2 regions of the Gordonia sp. X0973 genome follow, and region 1 is predicted to be linked to the other one. Evidence: predicted binding sites of a transcription regulator. Region 1 holds the regulator's gene; the other holds the start of a gene.
What was found. Region 1 encodes LexA, which represses DNA repair genes until DNA is damaged. Its sites were predicted from a motif close to CGAACANNTGTTCG; they were not measured.

Region 1 (7,881 bases):
GGTGGCCGTGCTGTGCGACCGGCAACGGGGTATCGGGGCCGATGGTCTGCTGCGCGTGGCACGGGCCGGCAGCCTCCTCGACGCCGGTGTGCTCACCGCCCTCGGCGAGGGGATCGCCGCCGACGACCTGTTCATGGACTACCGCAATGCGGACGGCTCGGTGGCGCAGATGTGCGGCAACGGCGTCCGGGTGTTCGCCCACTACTGTCGGGTCGCCGGGTTGACCGATGCCGACGAGTTCGTCGTCGGATCGCGGGCCGGTGCGCGTCCGGTCCGCATCCACTCGGTTTCGCCGACGAGCGCTGAGGTCAGCGTCGGGATGGGCCGGGTGCTCCGGGGGGTGACCTCCTCGGCGACGATCGGTGGTAGGACCTTCACCGGGATCGCCGTCGACGTGGGCAATCCCCATCTGGCCTGCGTCGTTCCGGGTTTGTCGCACGGCGAGTTGAGTGCCCTCGACCTGTCCGGTCCGGTCGGATTCGACACCGGTGTGTTCCCCGAGGGGGTCAACGTCGAGCTGTGTACCGAACCGGTGGCCGACGGCGACACCCTCGTCGCATCGATGCGGGTCGTCGAACGCGGCGTGGGGGAGACGCGCAGCTGCGGAACGGGCCTGGTCGCGGCGGGCAGCGCACTACTCGCCTCCCTGGGGCGGGACTCCGGGAAGCTGCGGATCACCGTTCCCGGCGGCCGGGTCGACGTGGGCATCGACGACGGCGGGACGACCAGCACCCTGCGCGGTCCGTCGCGCCTCGTCGCGCGCGGCGAGCTGTTCACGGGCGCCCTCGACTGAGGGTGCAGGTAATCGGCTCGCGCACGACGTCCGCGCGGTGTCATGATGGACGGGTATGACTGAATCAGAACTGTCCCCGGACCCCGCGGTTTCTACTCCGCCCGGCGCGCTTCGCACGGACGATGCGCCGACGACGGGTCAACTCCAACTCGACGATCGGGCGTCGCTGCAGCGCGTCGCCGGCTTGTCCACCGAACTCACCGACGTCACCGAGGTCGAGTACCGGCAGCTGCGCCTGGAACGGGTCGTGCTCGTCGGCGTCTGGACGTCGGGCACCATCGCCCAGGCCAACGCCAACATGGCCGAACTCGCCGCGTTGGCCGAGACCGCCGGGTCGCAGGTGCTGGATGCGCTGATCCAGCGCCGGTCCAGCCCGGACGCGGCCACCTACATCGGGTCGGGCAAGGCGGGTGAGCTGCGCGAGATCGTCGTCGCGACCGGCGCGGACACCGTCATCGCCGACGGCGAGTTGACGCCCGCCCAGCTCAACGCGCTGGAGAAGGTCGTCAAGGTGAAGGTCATCGACCGCACCGCGCTGATCCTCGACATCTTCGCCCAGCACGCGACCAGTCGGGAGGGCAAGGCGCAGGTCAGCCTCGCGCAGATGGAGTACATGCTGCCCCGGCTGCGCGGCTGGGGCGAGTCGATGTCACGGCAGGCCGGTGGTCGGGCGGGCAGCAACGGCGGCGTGGGCCTGCGCGGTCCGGGTGAGACCAAGATCGAGACCGATCGCCGTCGGATCCGGGAGCGGATGGCCAAGCTGCGCCGGGAGATCCGCGCGATGAAGACCGCCCGGACGGTGAAGCGTCTGGACCGGCACCGCAGCGGGGTGCCGACGATCACCGTCGTCGGCTACACCAACGCGGGCAAGTCGAGTCTCGTCAACGCGATGACGGGTTCGGGCGTGCTGGTGCAGGATGCCTTGTTCGCCACCCTGGACCCGACGACGCGCCGCGCACGGCTGGACGACGGCCGCGAGGTGGTGTTCACCGACACCGTCGGTTTCGTCCGGCACCTGCCGACGCAACTGGTGGAGGCGTTCCGGTCGACACTGGAGGAGGTGGCCGACGCCGATCTGCTCGTGCACGTGGTCGACGGCTCGGAAGCCTTCCCGTTGGACCAGGTCAACGCTGTGCGGACCGTGCTGCGCGAGGTATCGGACGAGGCGCGGGACGGCACGCTGCCGCCCGAGTTGCTCGTCGTGAACAAGCTGGACGCGATGGACGACCTCAAACACGCCGAATTGGCCGCGGCGCTGCCGGGCGCATTGTTCGTCTCGGCGCGTACCGGCGCCGGGCTCCCGGAGCTGTTCGACGCCATCCGCGCCGAGATCGGGCGCGGGGACGTCGAGATGTTCGTCGACCTCCCCTTCTCGCGCGGCGATCTCGTCTCGCGGATCCATGCCGACGGCGAGATCCACTCGACCGAGCACCATGCGACGGGCACCAAGATGCGCGTGCGGGTTCCCGCCGCGCTCGCGGGTGAACTCGTCGAGTTCACCCGCGTCGACGCCTGACGGCGCCGCATCGGATCAGAGCAGGGGCCGGATCAGATCCGGCGCATCACGGTCACGACCTTGCCCAGGATGACCGCGCGGTCACCGGGAATCGGGTCGAACAGCGGGTTGTGCGGCATCAGCCACACGTGCGCGCCGTCGCGCTTGAAGGTCTTGACGGTGGCCTCCCCGTCGATCATGGCGGCGACGATGTCGCCGTTGTCGGCGACGTTCTGCTGTCGCACTACCACCCAGTCGCCGTCGCAGATCGCCGCGTCGATCATGGATTCGCCGACCACGCGGAGCAGGAAGTGGTTGCCGTCGCCGACGAGTTCTCGCGGGAGGGGGAAGACGTCTTCGATGGCCTCCTCGGCGAGGATCGGGCCACCCGCGGCGATCTGGCCGAGGACGGGGACATAGGTCGGCGTGGGCATTCCCTCGGCCGCGGCGCCACCGGGCGGCGGCCCCTTCTTGTCCGCCGCGACGTTGACCGCGCGGGGGCGGTGCGGATCGCGCTTGAGCAGGCCTTTGTTCTCCAGGGTCTTCAGCTGGTAGGCCACCGACGAGGTCGACACGAGGCCGACCGCGTCACCGATCTCGCGGATGCTCGGCGGGTATCCGCGCTCGCGGACGGACTTGCGGATCACCTCCAACACGTCGCGCTGACGCTGGGTCAGGGTCGCCTCGATCGCGGCGGGGCTGTCGGTGAGGCCGGACTCCGCCGACTTCTTCTTGGCCATGATGTTTCTCCTCTGCTCGTTGCCACAACGCTAGCGAAGAAAGCCGCGACCTTCAAACATTTGTTCGACGTGTCGCGAGACTTTGTCAGACCCTCGTGGTAAAACTTCGAACAAGAGTTCATCGAACACACGAACGAGGAGAACCGACATGAGCGCACCAGTGATGCACCGCCCGGCAGTCCGCCCGGCTCCGCGCCCGCTCCGTCCCGCCCAGACCCGGCGCCGCCCGGTCGACGGCCGTTCCCACCATCCCCGGCCGGACCGCGGCACCCGGTGCGCTGCGCCGGTGGCCCCGGTCCAGAGCCGGCAGCAGCGGGTGATCGCCCGTCGCCGGGGGAGCGCCGCGGCGATCCTCGTCGGCGCTGCGCTCGCCGGGCTGGTCTGGCTCTTCGCCATCGTCGGCGGCAACTACGAGGCGAGCACTGCTCCCGATCCGGTTGCCACGTCGGTGGTCCACGTGCGCGGAGGCGAGACATTGAACTCGGTCGCCGCGCGCGTCGCCCCGGATATGCCGCGCCAGGCGGTGATCAATCAGCTGCGCGCGTTGAACGGGTTGCCGTCGTCGCAGTTGACGGCCGGCCAGGCGCTCGTGGCCCCGGTCTACCGATAAGCGTGGGCGGCGCCCAGTCGCGCGGCAGCATCGGCTGCCGCAGTGCGTCGGGTAGTCGGAGCACTGCCCGGGCCGTCGGTATTGTTGGGCTCATGCATTGTCCGTTCTGCAAGCATGAGGACACCAAGGTCGTCGATTCCCGTCTCGCCGACGAGGGTCAGGCGATCCGCCGTCGTCGGTCGTGTCCGGAATGCGGACGCCGGTTCACCACGGTGGAGAATGCGGTGTTGGCCGTGGTCAAGCGCAACGGCGTGACCGAGCCGTTCAGCCGCGAGAAGGTGATGCGGGGCGTCCGGCGGGCATGTCAGGGCAGGCAGGTCGACGAGGATGCGCTGGCCCAGTTGGCGCAGCAGGTCGAGGACGCGGTGCGATCCTCGGGTTCGGCCGAGGTGCCGAGCAACGAGGTCGGGCTGGCCATCCTCGGGCCGCTGCGCGATCTCGACGAGGTCGCCTATCTGCGGTTCGCCTCGGTATACCGCTCGTTCGAGTCGCTCGAAGACTTCCAACGGGAGATCGACTCCCTGCAGTCCGACCGCGGCTGACCGATCCACCGCCGGCGAGGCGGCTCAGACGAAGGCGTCGAACGCCTTGATCACCCGTTTCTCCGACACGGTGCCCGCGGTACCGAGTCGCTGGGCGTAGAGCCCGACCCGCAACTCCTCGATCATCCAGTGCGCATACTCGTTGAACGGCTCCCGGCGGGCCTCCGGCAGCTGCGCCAGGCGCAGATTCCACCGCTCCACGACCCGGTCGACGGCCGCGGTCGCATCCCGGTCGCGGGCGGGGTTGGCCGTCACGGCGTCGAGCCGCATGAGCGCGGCGTCGAGGTAGCGCGGCAGCGAGGCCAACCGGTCCACCGGTGTCTCGCCGACGAATCCGTCGAAGACGAGTTGCGCGACCTGATCGGCAACGTCCTGGGCCGCCATCGTCCCGGCGTGGCGATCCATCGCGGCGGATAGCCCGGGCAGTCGGGAGAGGGCGTCGAGGGCGGCGAAGAAGTTGTCCGGGGCCTGCTCGGCGATCGCGGGGGCGAATCGTTCGCGCAGCGCGGCGAAGTCGGCCGGGGTCCGCAAGCCGGCGGTCTCGGCGGGGGTGACGACGCCGCGGATCGCGCAGCGGGTGCAGTCGCGCAGCAACGCCTCCAGCGACGGGTACGGGCTCTGACTCAGTGCTAGTCGAAGCGCGGGGGTCAGGCCAGCGGTGATCTTCTTGCCCAAGGACGGCAGTGCGGCTTCGAGCAGGACCAGGACGGCGGCGTGCAGGGCGGCGGAACGCTGCGCCGGCGACGCGAATTGGGCCGATCCGACGGTCGACGGGTCGACGACCACCAGTCCGGGATAGCGGGTCACCTTCTGGCCCGCGATCTGCCCGGTGATCGATTCGGGGAGATCGCCGAAGGTGTCGGCCGTCCACTCCGAGGCGAGTACGCGGGCGGTCGTTCGCTTCCGGTCGGATCGGTCGGGACGTTGGAGTTGCGCCAGCGACCGGCTCGCCGCGATCGTCGACCCCGATTCGTCGACGACGGCGAAATTCATCCGGAGATGGTCGTCGACGCGGTCGACGTCGAAATCGTCGACGGTGATCGTGGTGCGGGCCATCGCCGAGAGTTCGCGCGCCAGACCGGCGAGCAGCGGTTCGGCGCGCGGGGTGAGGCGGGCCAGCACGGCCCGCGCGAAGTCGGGGGCCGGCGACACCGTCTTGCGCAGCTGTTTGGGCAGCGACCTGATCAGCGCCGTCGTCAGATCCTCGCGCATCCCCGGTACCGACCAGTCGAATCCGGCGGGCCGTACGTGCTTGACGAGGTCGCGCGGAATCTCGACGGTGACCCCGTCTTCGGGATCGCCCGGCGCGAACTTGTAGCGCAGCGTAAGGCGCAGGTCGCCCTGGGCCCACGTCCCCGGGTAGTCGGCGTCGGACACGTCGGTCGCGGCGACGACGTCCTCGGCGCGCAGGTCGAGCAGATCCGGGTGGGTACGGGACTCCTGCTTCCACCACGTGTCGAAATGCTGCGCGGAGACGACCTGCTCGGGAACCCGCTCGTCGTAGAAGGCGTAGAGCTGATCGGCGCTGATGACCAGGTCGCGTCGGCGGGCCCGGTGTTCGACTTCGACGGCGTCGTCGAGCAGTTCCCGGTTCCGCTCGAAGAAGGCGTGTTTGGTGCGCCAATCACCGTCGACGAGGGCGTGCCGCAGGAACATCTCGCGGCACAGCTGCGGGTCGGTCTTGGTGTAGGTGACCTGGCGCGATGCGACCAGCACCACGCCGAAGAGGGTGACGCGCTCATAAGCCATCGTGGCACCGCGTCGCGACGACCAGTGCGGCTCGCTGTACGCGCGCTTGCACAGGTCGCCGGCCAGGCGCTCGGCCCAGGCCGGATCGATCCGGGCGACCGTGCTGGCATAGGTGCGCGACGTCTCGATGATCTCGGCGGCCATGAGGAAGGCCGGGGGCTTGCGCGCCAACGGGGAGGAGGGGAACACCATCAGCGAGGTGTTCCGCGCGCCCAGGTACTCCTTGGAGTCGGGTTTGCGGGCGGCGATGTTGGAGAGCAGGCCCGAGAGGATGGCCTGGTGGATGGCATCGGCGTCCCGCTCTTCGGTGCGGGTGACCGACCAGCCGAGGTCCTTGACCGTCCGCTGCAGCTGCCGGTGCAGGTCGCGCCATTCGCGGATCCGCGTCCAGTGGAGGAATTCGCGTTCACAGTGTCGGCGGAACTGGTTGCCGGACAACTCTTTTCGCTGCTCCTCCAGGTAGTCCCACAGATTGAGCAGCGCGAGGAAGTCCGAGCCGGGCTCGTCGAAACGGCGGTGCGCCTCGTCGGCGGCCTCCCGCTTGTCCGCCGGCCGCAGCCGCACGTCGGGGATCGACAGGGCGGCGGCGACGACGAGGACCTCGGCGAGGCAGCCGAAGTCGCGGGCGGCCACGAGCATCCGCGCCGGACGCGGATCGATGGGCAGCCGGGCGAGCGCGCGTCCCACCGCGGTCAGCTTCGGCGCCCGATCGGTCCGCGTGCCGATGGCACCCAGTTCGCCGAGTTCGGCCAGCCCGTCGGCGATCGCCCGGGGCGACGGCGGGGAGACGAAACCGAACTCGGAGATGTCGCCGAGCCGCAACGAGACCATCGAGAGGATCACCCCGGCCAGGTTCGCGCGCAGGATCTCCGGATCGGTGAACGGTGGTCGGGCGTCGAAATCCGCCTCGTCGTAGAGCCGGATGCAGATACCCGCGGCGACGCGGCCGCAGCGGCCGGCGCGCTGCCGGGCGCTCGCCTGGGAGACCGGTTCGATCGGCAGGCGGGTGACCTTGGTGCGCGGGGAGTACCGCGAGATGCGGGCGGTACCGGTGTCGACGACGTAGCGGATACCCGGGACGGTGAGCGAGGTCTCGGCGACGTTCGTCGCGAGCACGATGCGGCGGCCGTTCGACGGGGTGAACACGCGGCGCTGCTCGGCGATGGAGAGCCGCGCGTAGAGCGGCACGATTTCGGCCCCCGCCGATTCGCGGTGGCCCAGCGCCTTGGCGGTGTCGCGGATGTCGCGCTCGGTGGGCAGGAAGACGAGGATGTCGCCGGTGGCCCCGGACCACAGTTCGGAGATCGCCGAATCGATCTGGGCGGCCGTCTCCGTTTCCGGTTCGGGCGGGCGGTAGCGGATCTCGACGGGGAAGGTGCGGCCGGACACCTCGATGATCGGGACCGCGTCAGACGCCGTCGTGAAATGTCTGGCGAACTTCTCCGGCTCGATCGTGGCCGAGGTGATGATCAGCTTGAGATCGGGGCGACGGGGGAGCAGGCGCGCGAGGTAGCCCAGGATGAAGTCGATGTTGAGGCTGCGCTCATGTGCCTCGTCGATGATCAGCGTGTCATAGGCGCGCAGCATCGGGTCGGTGGCGATCTCGCGCAGCAGGATGCCATCGGTCATCACCTTGACCAGGGTCGTCTCCGAGACGCGGTCGGAGAACCGGACGCAGTAGCCCACCGCGTCGCCGAGTTCGGTGCCGGTCTCGTCGGCGATCCGCTCGGCCACCGAGGTTGCGGCGATGCGACGCGGCTGGGTGTGCCCGATGGTGCCCTCGACGCCGCGGCCGGCGGCCAGGCAGATCTTCGGGAGCTGGGTCGTCTTGCCCGAACCGGTCTCGCCAGCGACGACGATCACCTGGTGCTCGCGCAGGGCGTCGGCGATCTCCGAGCGGCAGGCGCTGACGGGCAATTCGTCGGGGAAGGTGATCACCGGGACGCGGGCGC
Region 2 (7,881 bases), 850 kb from region 1:
CCAGCGTCTCTCCGGCGTCTCGAACCGTCCCGCGATCTTCGTGAACACCTACTTCGGCGATCCGGGCGCACAGGTGCTGTCCGCACTCGCGCACACCGACGTCGAGGCCATCGGCGTCGACCTGGTGTACGGCAGCGCCGACACCGTCGCAGCGGTGCCCGCACTGTCGTCGAAGCTGCTGGTCGCCGGCGTCGTCAACGGCCGCAACATCTGGCGCACCGACCTCGACGCGGCGCTGGCCACCCTCGGCACGCTGCTGGGCTCGGCGCGCGCGGTGGCCGTCTCGACGTCGTGCTCGACGTTGCACGTGCCGTATTCGCTGGAGCCGGAGACCGAGCTCGACGACAACCTGCGCGGCTGGCTCGCCTTCGCCGCGGAGAAGTTCGTCGAGGTCGCGACACTCGCGACCGCGTTGAACCGCGGCCGCGACGCCGTCGCCGACCGCTTCGAAGCGAGCGCGGCCGCATTGGCCATCCGCGCCACCGATCCCCGGGTGAAGGTCGCCGCCGTCCGGGACCGCCTGACCGCAGTCACCGAGGACGAACTCGCCCGTGGCGAGAGCTCGGCCCGGCTGGCCGCCCAGCAGGAGCGGCTGAACCTGCCGCTGCTGCCGACGACGACGATCGGTTCGTACCCGCAGACCGGTGAGATCCGCAAGGCCCGTGCCGCCCTGCGCACCGGCGAGATCGACGACGCGGAGTACACCCGTCGCATGAAGGCCGAGATCGACGGCGTGATCGAGCTGCAGGAGCAGTTGGGTCTGGACGTGCTGGTGCACGGCGAGCCCGAGCGAAACGACATGGTGCAGTACTTCGCCGAGCAACTCGACGGCTTCTTCGCCACCCAGAACGGCTGGGTGCAGTCCTACGGCACCCGCTGCGTGCGCCCGCCGATCCTCTTCGGCGACGTCGTGCGTCAGACGCCGATGACCGTCGACTGGATCACCTACGCGCAGTCCAAGACCGAGAAGCCGGTCAAGGGCATGCTCACCGGCCCGGTGACGATCCTCGCGTGGTCGTTCGTCCGCGACGACCAGCCGGAGAAGGACTCGGCCAACCAGATCGCCCTGGCGATCCGCGACGAGACCGTGGACCTGGAGAAGGCCGGTATCGGCGTCATCCAGGTCGACGAGCCCGCGCTGCGCGAGTTGCTGCCGCTGCGCGACGCCGACAAGCCGGAGTACCTGCGCTGGGCGGTCGACGCCTTCCGCCTGTCGACGGCCGGCGTCGAGGACACGACCCAGATCCACACGCACCTGTGCTACTCGGAGTTCGGCGAGGTCATCGGCGCGATCGCGGATCTGGACGCCGACGTCACCTCGATCGAGGCGGCCCGCTCGGCGATGGAGGTCCTCGACGACCTCAACGCCGTCGGCTTCGCCAACGGTGTGGGCCCGGGTGTCTACGACATCCACAGCCCGCGCGTCCCGTCGACCGACGAGATCACGGCGTCGCTGCAGGCCGCGTTGAAGGCCGTGCCGGCCCAGCGGCTGTGGGTCAACCCGGACTGCGGTCTGAAGACCCGCGGCAACGAGGAGGTCACCGCGTCGCTGCGCAACATGGTCGACGCCGCGAAGGCGGTGCGCCCGGCCGCCAACGCGTAACCGCACAACGAAGTAGAACGCCCTGCACAGCACACGCTGTGCGGGGCGTTCTCGTCTCCCGCTGCCGATTCACACGCCGGTAGGCGAAACAGGTAGCGGACTACTCTACGGCGCCTCCTCGTCGGGCAATAGCGTCTGCCGTGCAGCCCTTCCCCGACACTTTCAGGAGTACCCGATGCCCGTCCTCCAACCGACCGCCACCGCGCGCCCACGCACGTTCGTCGGCTCCGTCGCGCTCGGCGCGTCCCTCTGCGCCATCGCTGCCGCGGTGGCGACATCGCCGACGGCGTCGGCGAGCATCCTCACCGTCGACATCGAGAATCCGCCGGCCGGCGGATACCTCACCGAATGCGCCTACAAGGTCACCGTTCAGGCGACGATGAACGCCCACGTCAACCTCGACGACTACTCGCCCGACGGGACGCACAAACACGTCGGCGAGGAGGTCGCGCCGGTCAACCAGACCATCGTCTTCAACTGGACCCCGAAGGTCGACGGAGCACGGAAGCTCGTCGCCAGTCAGGCCGGCACCAACTCGAAACTCTCGCTGTCGGTAACCGTCAACCGCGGCGTGAACACCGGCTCCCTGTGCCTTCCCGCGGCGTGACTCGTCGCAAATCGCCCGCCCACTCGAGAGGAAACATCATGCGAACCACCCATACCGCGGCCCGACTCGTCCTTCCGGCGCTGTTCGTCGGCGCGGCCTCCGTTATCGCCTCGCCCGGCAGCGCGACGGCCACGGTCACCAACCTGGTCGTCGCCAAGCCGTCCACCGGGAGTGCCTACGGCACCGGCTGCACCTACGACGTCAGCGCCGCCGTCGACGCCAGCGGCAACCACCCCGTCCTGGTCGAGGGCGGTGCTACCAACGACCTGGTGGTCCTGGATGTCCAGAACACCAAGGGTGCGTTGATCACCTTCAAGTGGACACCCAAGGCCGAGGGGGTCCGACTCATCGGTATCCGCCAGGACGGGAACTACAAGCTGAAGACGGTGGCGGTCAAGAAGGGAATCAACACCGGCTCGTCCTGCTTCGCCCTGTGACCGGCATTCCACGGCGGACCGGCCTACTCAATCATCAGATCTCGGTGTAGCCGAGTCTGTTGCGGAGTCGGTGTTCGGTGGGTGATCGGGGTGGGTCTGGGTCGTTGTGGTCGCCGTGTGTGTTCGCGCTGTTGGTGTCGCCTCGGGATGCGGTGTGGAGGTAGCGGGTGGTGCCTTTGCCGCCGATGGCGCGGATGTTGTTGATTGCGACGCGGGCGAGGTCGTCGGGGTGGTGGCCGAGGTTGACGCGTGGTTGACCGGCGGTGCCGTTGTGGCATCGCAGTCGCCAGGCGACTCGTCCGGCGAATGGTCCGGTGCGTTGGTAGACCGTTTCCCATTGCCGTGGGCCCGGTCCCACGCGGCGGTTGTTGGGTCCGCTGGTGGCGGTGAGTTTGTCGATGTCGGTGAGTCCGCCCAATGCCCAGTCGGGTAGGTGGTGGGCTTCGGTGGTGATGAACGGTGTTTCCGAGTCGGGGTTGCTGTCGCCGCGGTCGCGGGCGAACAGGGCGCACCGTTGCGCCAGCGTCGCGCCGCGGCGGGCCCGCCCGTAGTACAGGACTTCGCGGGTGTGGTCGGCGAATACCACCAGCGACGGATCCAACTGGGCGGCGACGTCGATCAACTCGCCGATCGGGATCAACGTGCCCGTGGTGGTCAACCCGAACCCGCAACCGGCCTTCAAATCCGCGATCGACGCGGTGACGATGAATTGGCCGCGCACCGTGCGCCCCGGCCCGCTGCCGCCCGATCCGCCGCCGGGTTCTGCGCGGTGTCGTCGCCGGTACGGGTGGTCTTCGCGGTGGGGTCGTCGGCCAGGACGTAGTCGAGGAGGGCTTCGAAGGCGTCGAGGTTGCGTTGCTCGGGGTTGCGGTCGTCCCGGGCCCGCGCCTGGGCCACGGTGTCCTTGACCGCGTCGTCGGACAGGTCCCGATCCGCCAACGCCCCTTCGACGCGGCAATCGGGGCCGTCGGCGGGATTGTTCATCCCCGGCGCGGCCCAATTGGTCAGAAACAATTCGAGCTTGGCCCGCACGATCGGCGGCAGATCCCCGGTCAGCTTCGACATCAGATCGGGGCCTTGTGGGCCCAGCGACAACCGGCGCCGCCGGGTGCGGTCGCGCTCGTCGGACAGGGTGCCATCCGGGTCGAGATAGGCCAGCAACGCGCTGCCCGCCGCACGCAACTGGAACGGCGTCAACTCGGTGGCCATCTCCGCCAAATCGGCTTCGGCCCGGGCACGGACTTCCGGCGGCAGCCGCCACGGAATCTTGCCCATGATGATGCCGATCTCGTCGACGTGTGCCCCGCCGATCAGGCCCGCGGCCACCGCCGCGGCGGTCGCCGGGAACTCCGGTTCCATCGTCTGCCCCGTCGGTGAGGTCAACCGCGCGATCTTGGCTGCGCGACGATAACGGCGGCGCGCCTCGAACCGGCCCAGCCGCAACCCCGTCGACAACCACCGCAAAGGATGGGTGAACCCCTCGCGGGTAAACGCACACCGATCGTTGATCTCGGTGAACAACTGCGCGTCGACACCCTCGATACGCCACCGCGACCGCTGCAACAACCGCGCCGTCGACACCAACTCGTCCTCAGTCAACCCAGCCCACACCGCCGACCCCAGCTTCACCGCCACCGCATCAGCCAACGCCACCAACTCCACCGGCGAATCCGGCAACCCGTCGACCAATCCGACACGACCCGTCGTACTCACCCGATTCACCCCCTCAACTGCATGAACACCCGTTCATTCGAACTAATGTTCACACTACCCGCGACGTCTGACAACCGCCGCCCGCCAGAAATCCGTACAAACTTTCAATCTCATCGAGCGGTCGTGACCAACGAGTTCGGGTAGCGCACTACTCTAAGCGGTCCCCTCCTCCGCCAATAGCGTCGAGAGTGCACCGTCCCCAAACCCGAAGGAGTTCACCATGTCCCCCACCCAACGCAGCCGTATCGTCGCAGTTATCGCCGCCGGGGCGGCGGTCTCGGCGACGACGGCAACCTTCGCCCATTCGCCGATCGCGACCGCCAACGTGGACAACATCAGTGTCGAGGCACCAGTGCTCGGCGCCTACGGCACCGGCTGTACCTACAAGATCACGATCAACGCGACACAGAACTCCACCATTGCCGTCGACGATCTCGACGCCGGAAATCCGTACGGCGGACCAAAGACCTATCTCGGTGCCTCTCCGGTCCCCTACAACCAGACGGTGGTCATGAGCTGGACGCCCAAACATGTCGGAGCCCGGTTGCTGCACGTCAGCGAAGTCAACACGGCATCGAAGAAGGACCTCAAGGTCAGCGTCAAGCAAGGCCTGGGTACCGGTTCGATGTGCCTGGCCCTCTGACCCGCGCCGGACGCGGATCGGCGTCTCCGTAGACTCAGAGACGGCCCGAGATCCGGGCGATCCCTGGCCTGATCGGACTCTGCGTGTCGACGAAATCCATCCCCACCGGCGAGCCCGCGCACCAGGACGGGCCGCCGTCGCATCCGACGGCGATCATCGCGACCCTGTGCGCCGCCGGGATCTCGGTGTCGCTGATGCAGACGATCATCGTCCCGCTGATCCCACGGCTACCCGACTATCTGCACACGTCCAACGACAACGCCGCCTGGGCGCTGACGGCCACCCTGTTGACCGGCGCCGTCTCGACCCCCATCGCCGGACGCCTCGGCGACATGTACGGCAAGCGGCTGATCCTCGTCCTGACCCTGGCCGCCGTGGTCCTCGGTTCGGCGGTCTGCGCCCTGTCCGACCAACTGCTCCCCTTCCTCGTCGGGCGCGGATTGCAGGGTGTCGGCATGGGCGCCATCGCGCTGGGCATCAGCATCCTGCGCGACTGCCTGCCACCGGAGCGCCTCGGCTCGGCGGTAGCGGCGATGAGTGCCTCCCTCGGCGTCGGCGGCGCGCTGGGCCTGCCGATCGCCGCCCTCATCGCGCAGCACAACTGGCACCTGCTGTTCTGGGGCGCCGCCGGAGTCTCGCTGCTGTGCCTGATCGCCGTGCTGATCGTCGTCCCGCCGTCGCCGATACACCGCACCGCCGGCTTCGACTACCTCGGCGCCCTCGGCCTGGCCGCCGCGCTGACCCTGCTCCTGCTGCCGCTGAGCAAGGGGGCGACCTGGGGCTGGGCTTCGGCCCCGACGCTCGGCCTATTCGCCGCGTCGATTCTGGTGTTCGTCCCCTGGATCGCCTACGAGTTGCGTCGCGATCACCCTCTCGTCGACCTGCGCACCACCGCCACCCGCACGGTCGCGTTGACGAATGCCGCGTCGGCCGCCGCCGGTCTCGGCTTCTTCGCGATGTCGCTCATCCCGGTCCAGCTGTTGATGGCACCGGCCGCGACGGGGAACGGGAACGGGCTCTCCATGGTCGCCGCAGGGCTCTACCTGGCGCCGGGCGGTCTGGTCATGTTCGCGTCCTCCAATATCGGCGCACGGGTGTCGCGGACGTTCGGCCCGCGGACGTCACTGGCCGTCGGCGTCACCGTGATGGGCCTGGGCTACCTGATCCAGCTGGGCCTGCTGCTGGCCCACGCGCATATCGGCCCGTGGCACCTCGTGCTCATCACCTGCTGCATCTCCGCCGGGATCGGCATCGCCTACGCCGCGATGCCCGCCCTGATCATGGGCGCGGTGCCGCTGCGCCAGACGGGTGAGGCCAACGGCGTCAACGCGCTGATGCGCTCACTGGGGATGTCGGTCGCCTCTGCGATGATCGGCATGGTGCTGGCCCACTTCGTGGTCGGCATCGACATCCCGACGCCCCACGGAGTCGCCCACCACTCGTTCCCGTCGGACACCGGCTATCTGATCGCGACGATCATCTCGCTGGTCGCGTGCGCGGCGTCGGTGACCTGTGCGCTGCTGCTGAAGATCGACGACGAGAAGGACGCGCCGGTCCCGGCCTAGCCGCGATCACGCGACGCCGGCCCACCGGGTAGTCCGGCCTACTGAGACATCAGGCAGATCCGCCACACCGGCAGCGCGGCGACGACGGTCACCGGAAGCGGAGCAGACCAAGAACCCTGGTAGGCCCACACGCTCGACGCGCCGATCCGCCCCGGCGTCCAGGCGATCACCGCCAGGCCCTTGGCATCGGGCTTCGCCCGGCCGATCCGCTTGCTGCCCCGCGAACCCGGCTTGGCCACGCCCTTCGTCTCCCAGAAGGTGACCCATCCCTTGCCGTCGTCCTTGCGCTTCTGCGCATTGGGCTTGTCGTCGAGGACGGTGAAGCCCAGCGTCGGCGGCAACCTCTTCGCGGGCGCGACTTTGACGCCCAGCGCGTAGGTGCACCCGTTGCCGACCACCGTCGACCCGGAGCCGAGGATGGGCGCGCCCAGCGGTTTCGCCGAGGCGATGGGTGTGGCGACCAGGGAGGCGAGAACCGTCGCCGCGACACCGCCGGCGGCGATCCCTACGCGAAGTCGTCGGAGATTCGGCGAAACGGTCATCGTGGGTCCTTCTCGTTGTCGGCCGACCACGCGGGTCAACGTGGGGTCGTCGGCGAATTTACCCCAATTCGACGAGCAGGTCGCCGCCGTGCGCGTCGACATGCGCGCCGAGCGGCAGTGCGGCGACGGTGCCGGCCCGCGGCGCGGTGATCGTCGACTCCATCTTCATCGCCTCGATGGTCCCCAGCGGATCACCCGCGGCGACGTGCTCGCCGACGCCGACGCGCAGCACGACCACGCCGTCGAATGGCGCGCCGACGTGGCGGGGGTTCTGCGGATCGGCCTTCGCGGCGGCGGCCACGGCCACCCCGGCCGACGCGTCGCGCACGACGACCGAGCGCATCTGGCCGTTGACCGTGCACAGGACCGTGCGCTCGCCGTTCTCGTCGACGTCGCTGACCGCGGCCAACCCGATGGTCCGCTCCACGCCGGGCTCCACCTCGACATGCTCTTCGACGCCGGCGCGCAGCCCGTAGAGGAAGGCGTTGGCCGACAGCCCGGAGGTGTCGCCGTACTTCTCGCGGTGCTCGGCCAACTCCGCGGTCGGCCCGGGGAACAGCAGGCGGTTGAGCGCGGCGCGGCGGTCGGTACCCGGCTCGGCGAGCACCGCCCGGTCCTCGTCGGACACCTCTTCGACCGGTGCCGCCTCGCCGCGGCCGTCGAGCACATTGCTGCGCAGCGGCTCCACCCATCCGGCGGCCGGCTCGCCCAACTCGCCGCGGAAGAAGCCGATGACGGACTCGGGGATGTCGAATGCGCCGGGGTTGGCGG

Region 2: the regulator LexA is predicted to act here: its motif matches at 4,399-4,412, upstream of HUN08_RS05840 (DUF222 domain-containing protein).

The regions. Positions count from the first base shown of each region.
Region 1 covers NZ_CP054691.1:2,032,420-2,040,300, reverse strand. Annotated here, with positions in the region: gene dapF (diaminopimelate epimerase) at 1-793, shown strand, start outside; gene hflX (GTPase HflX) at 849-2,309, shown strand; gene lexA (transcriptional repressor LexA) at 2,342-3,028, opposite strand; gene HUN08_RS18365 (LysM peptidoglycan-binding domain-containing protein) at 3,177-3,638, shown strand; gene nrdR (transcriptional regulator NrdR) at 3,731-4,180, shown strand; gene hrpA (ATP-dependent RNA helicase HrpA) at 4,205-7,881, opposite strand, start outside.
Region 2 covers NZ_CP054691.1:1,179,575-1,187,455, reverse strand. Annotated here, with positions in the region: gene metE (5-methyltetrahydropteroyltriglutamate--homocysteine S-methyltransferase) at 1-1,603, shown strand, start outside; gene HUN08_RS05855 (hypothetical protein) at 1,779-2,210, shown strand; gene HUN08_RS05850 (hypothetical protein) at 2,249-2,647, shown strand; gene HUN08_RS05845 (DUF222 domain-containing protein) at 2,682-3,368, opposite strand; gene HUN08_RS05840 (DUF222 domain-containing protein) at 3,326-4,360, opposite strand; gene HUN08_RS05835 (hypothetical protein) at 4,581-5,003, shown strand; gene HUN08_RS05830 (MFS transporter) at 5,087-6,568, shown strand; gene HUN08_RS05825 (hypothetical protein) at 6,607-7,110, opposite strand; gene HUN08_RS05820 (pyruvate carboxylase) at 7,169-7,881, opposite strand, start outside.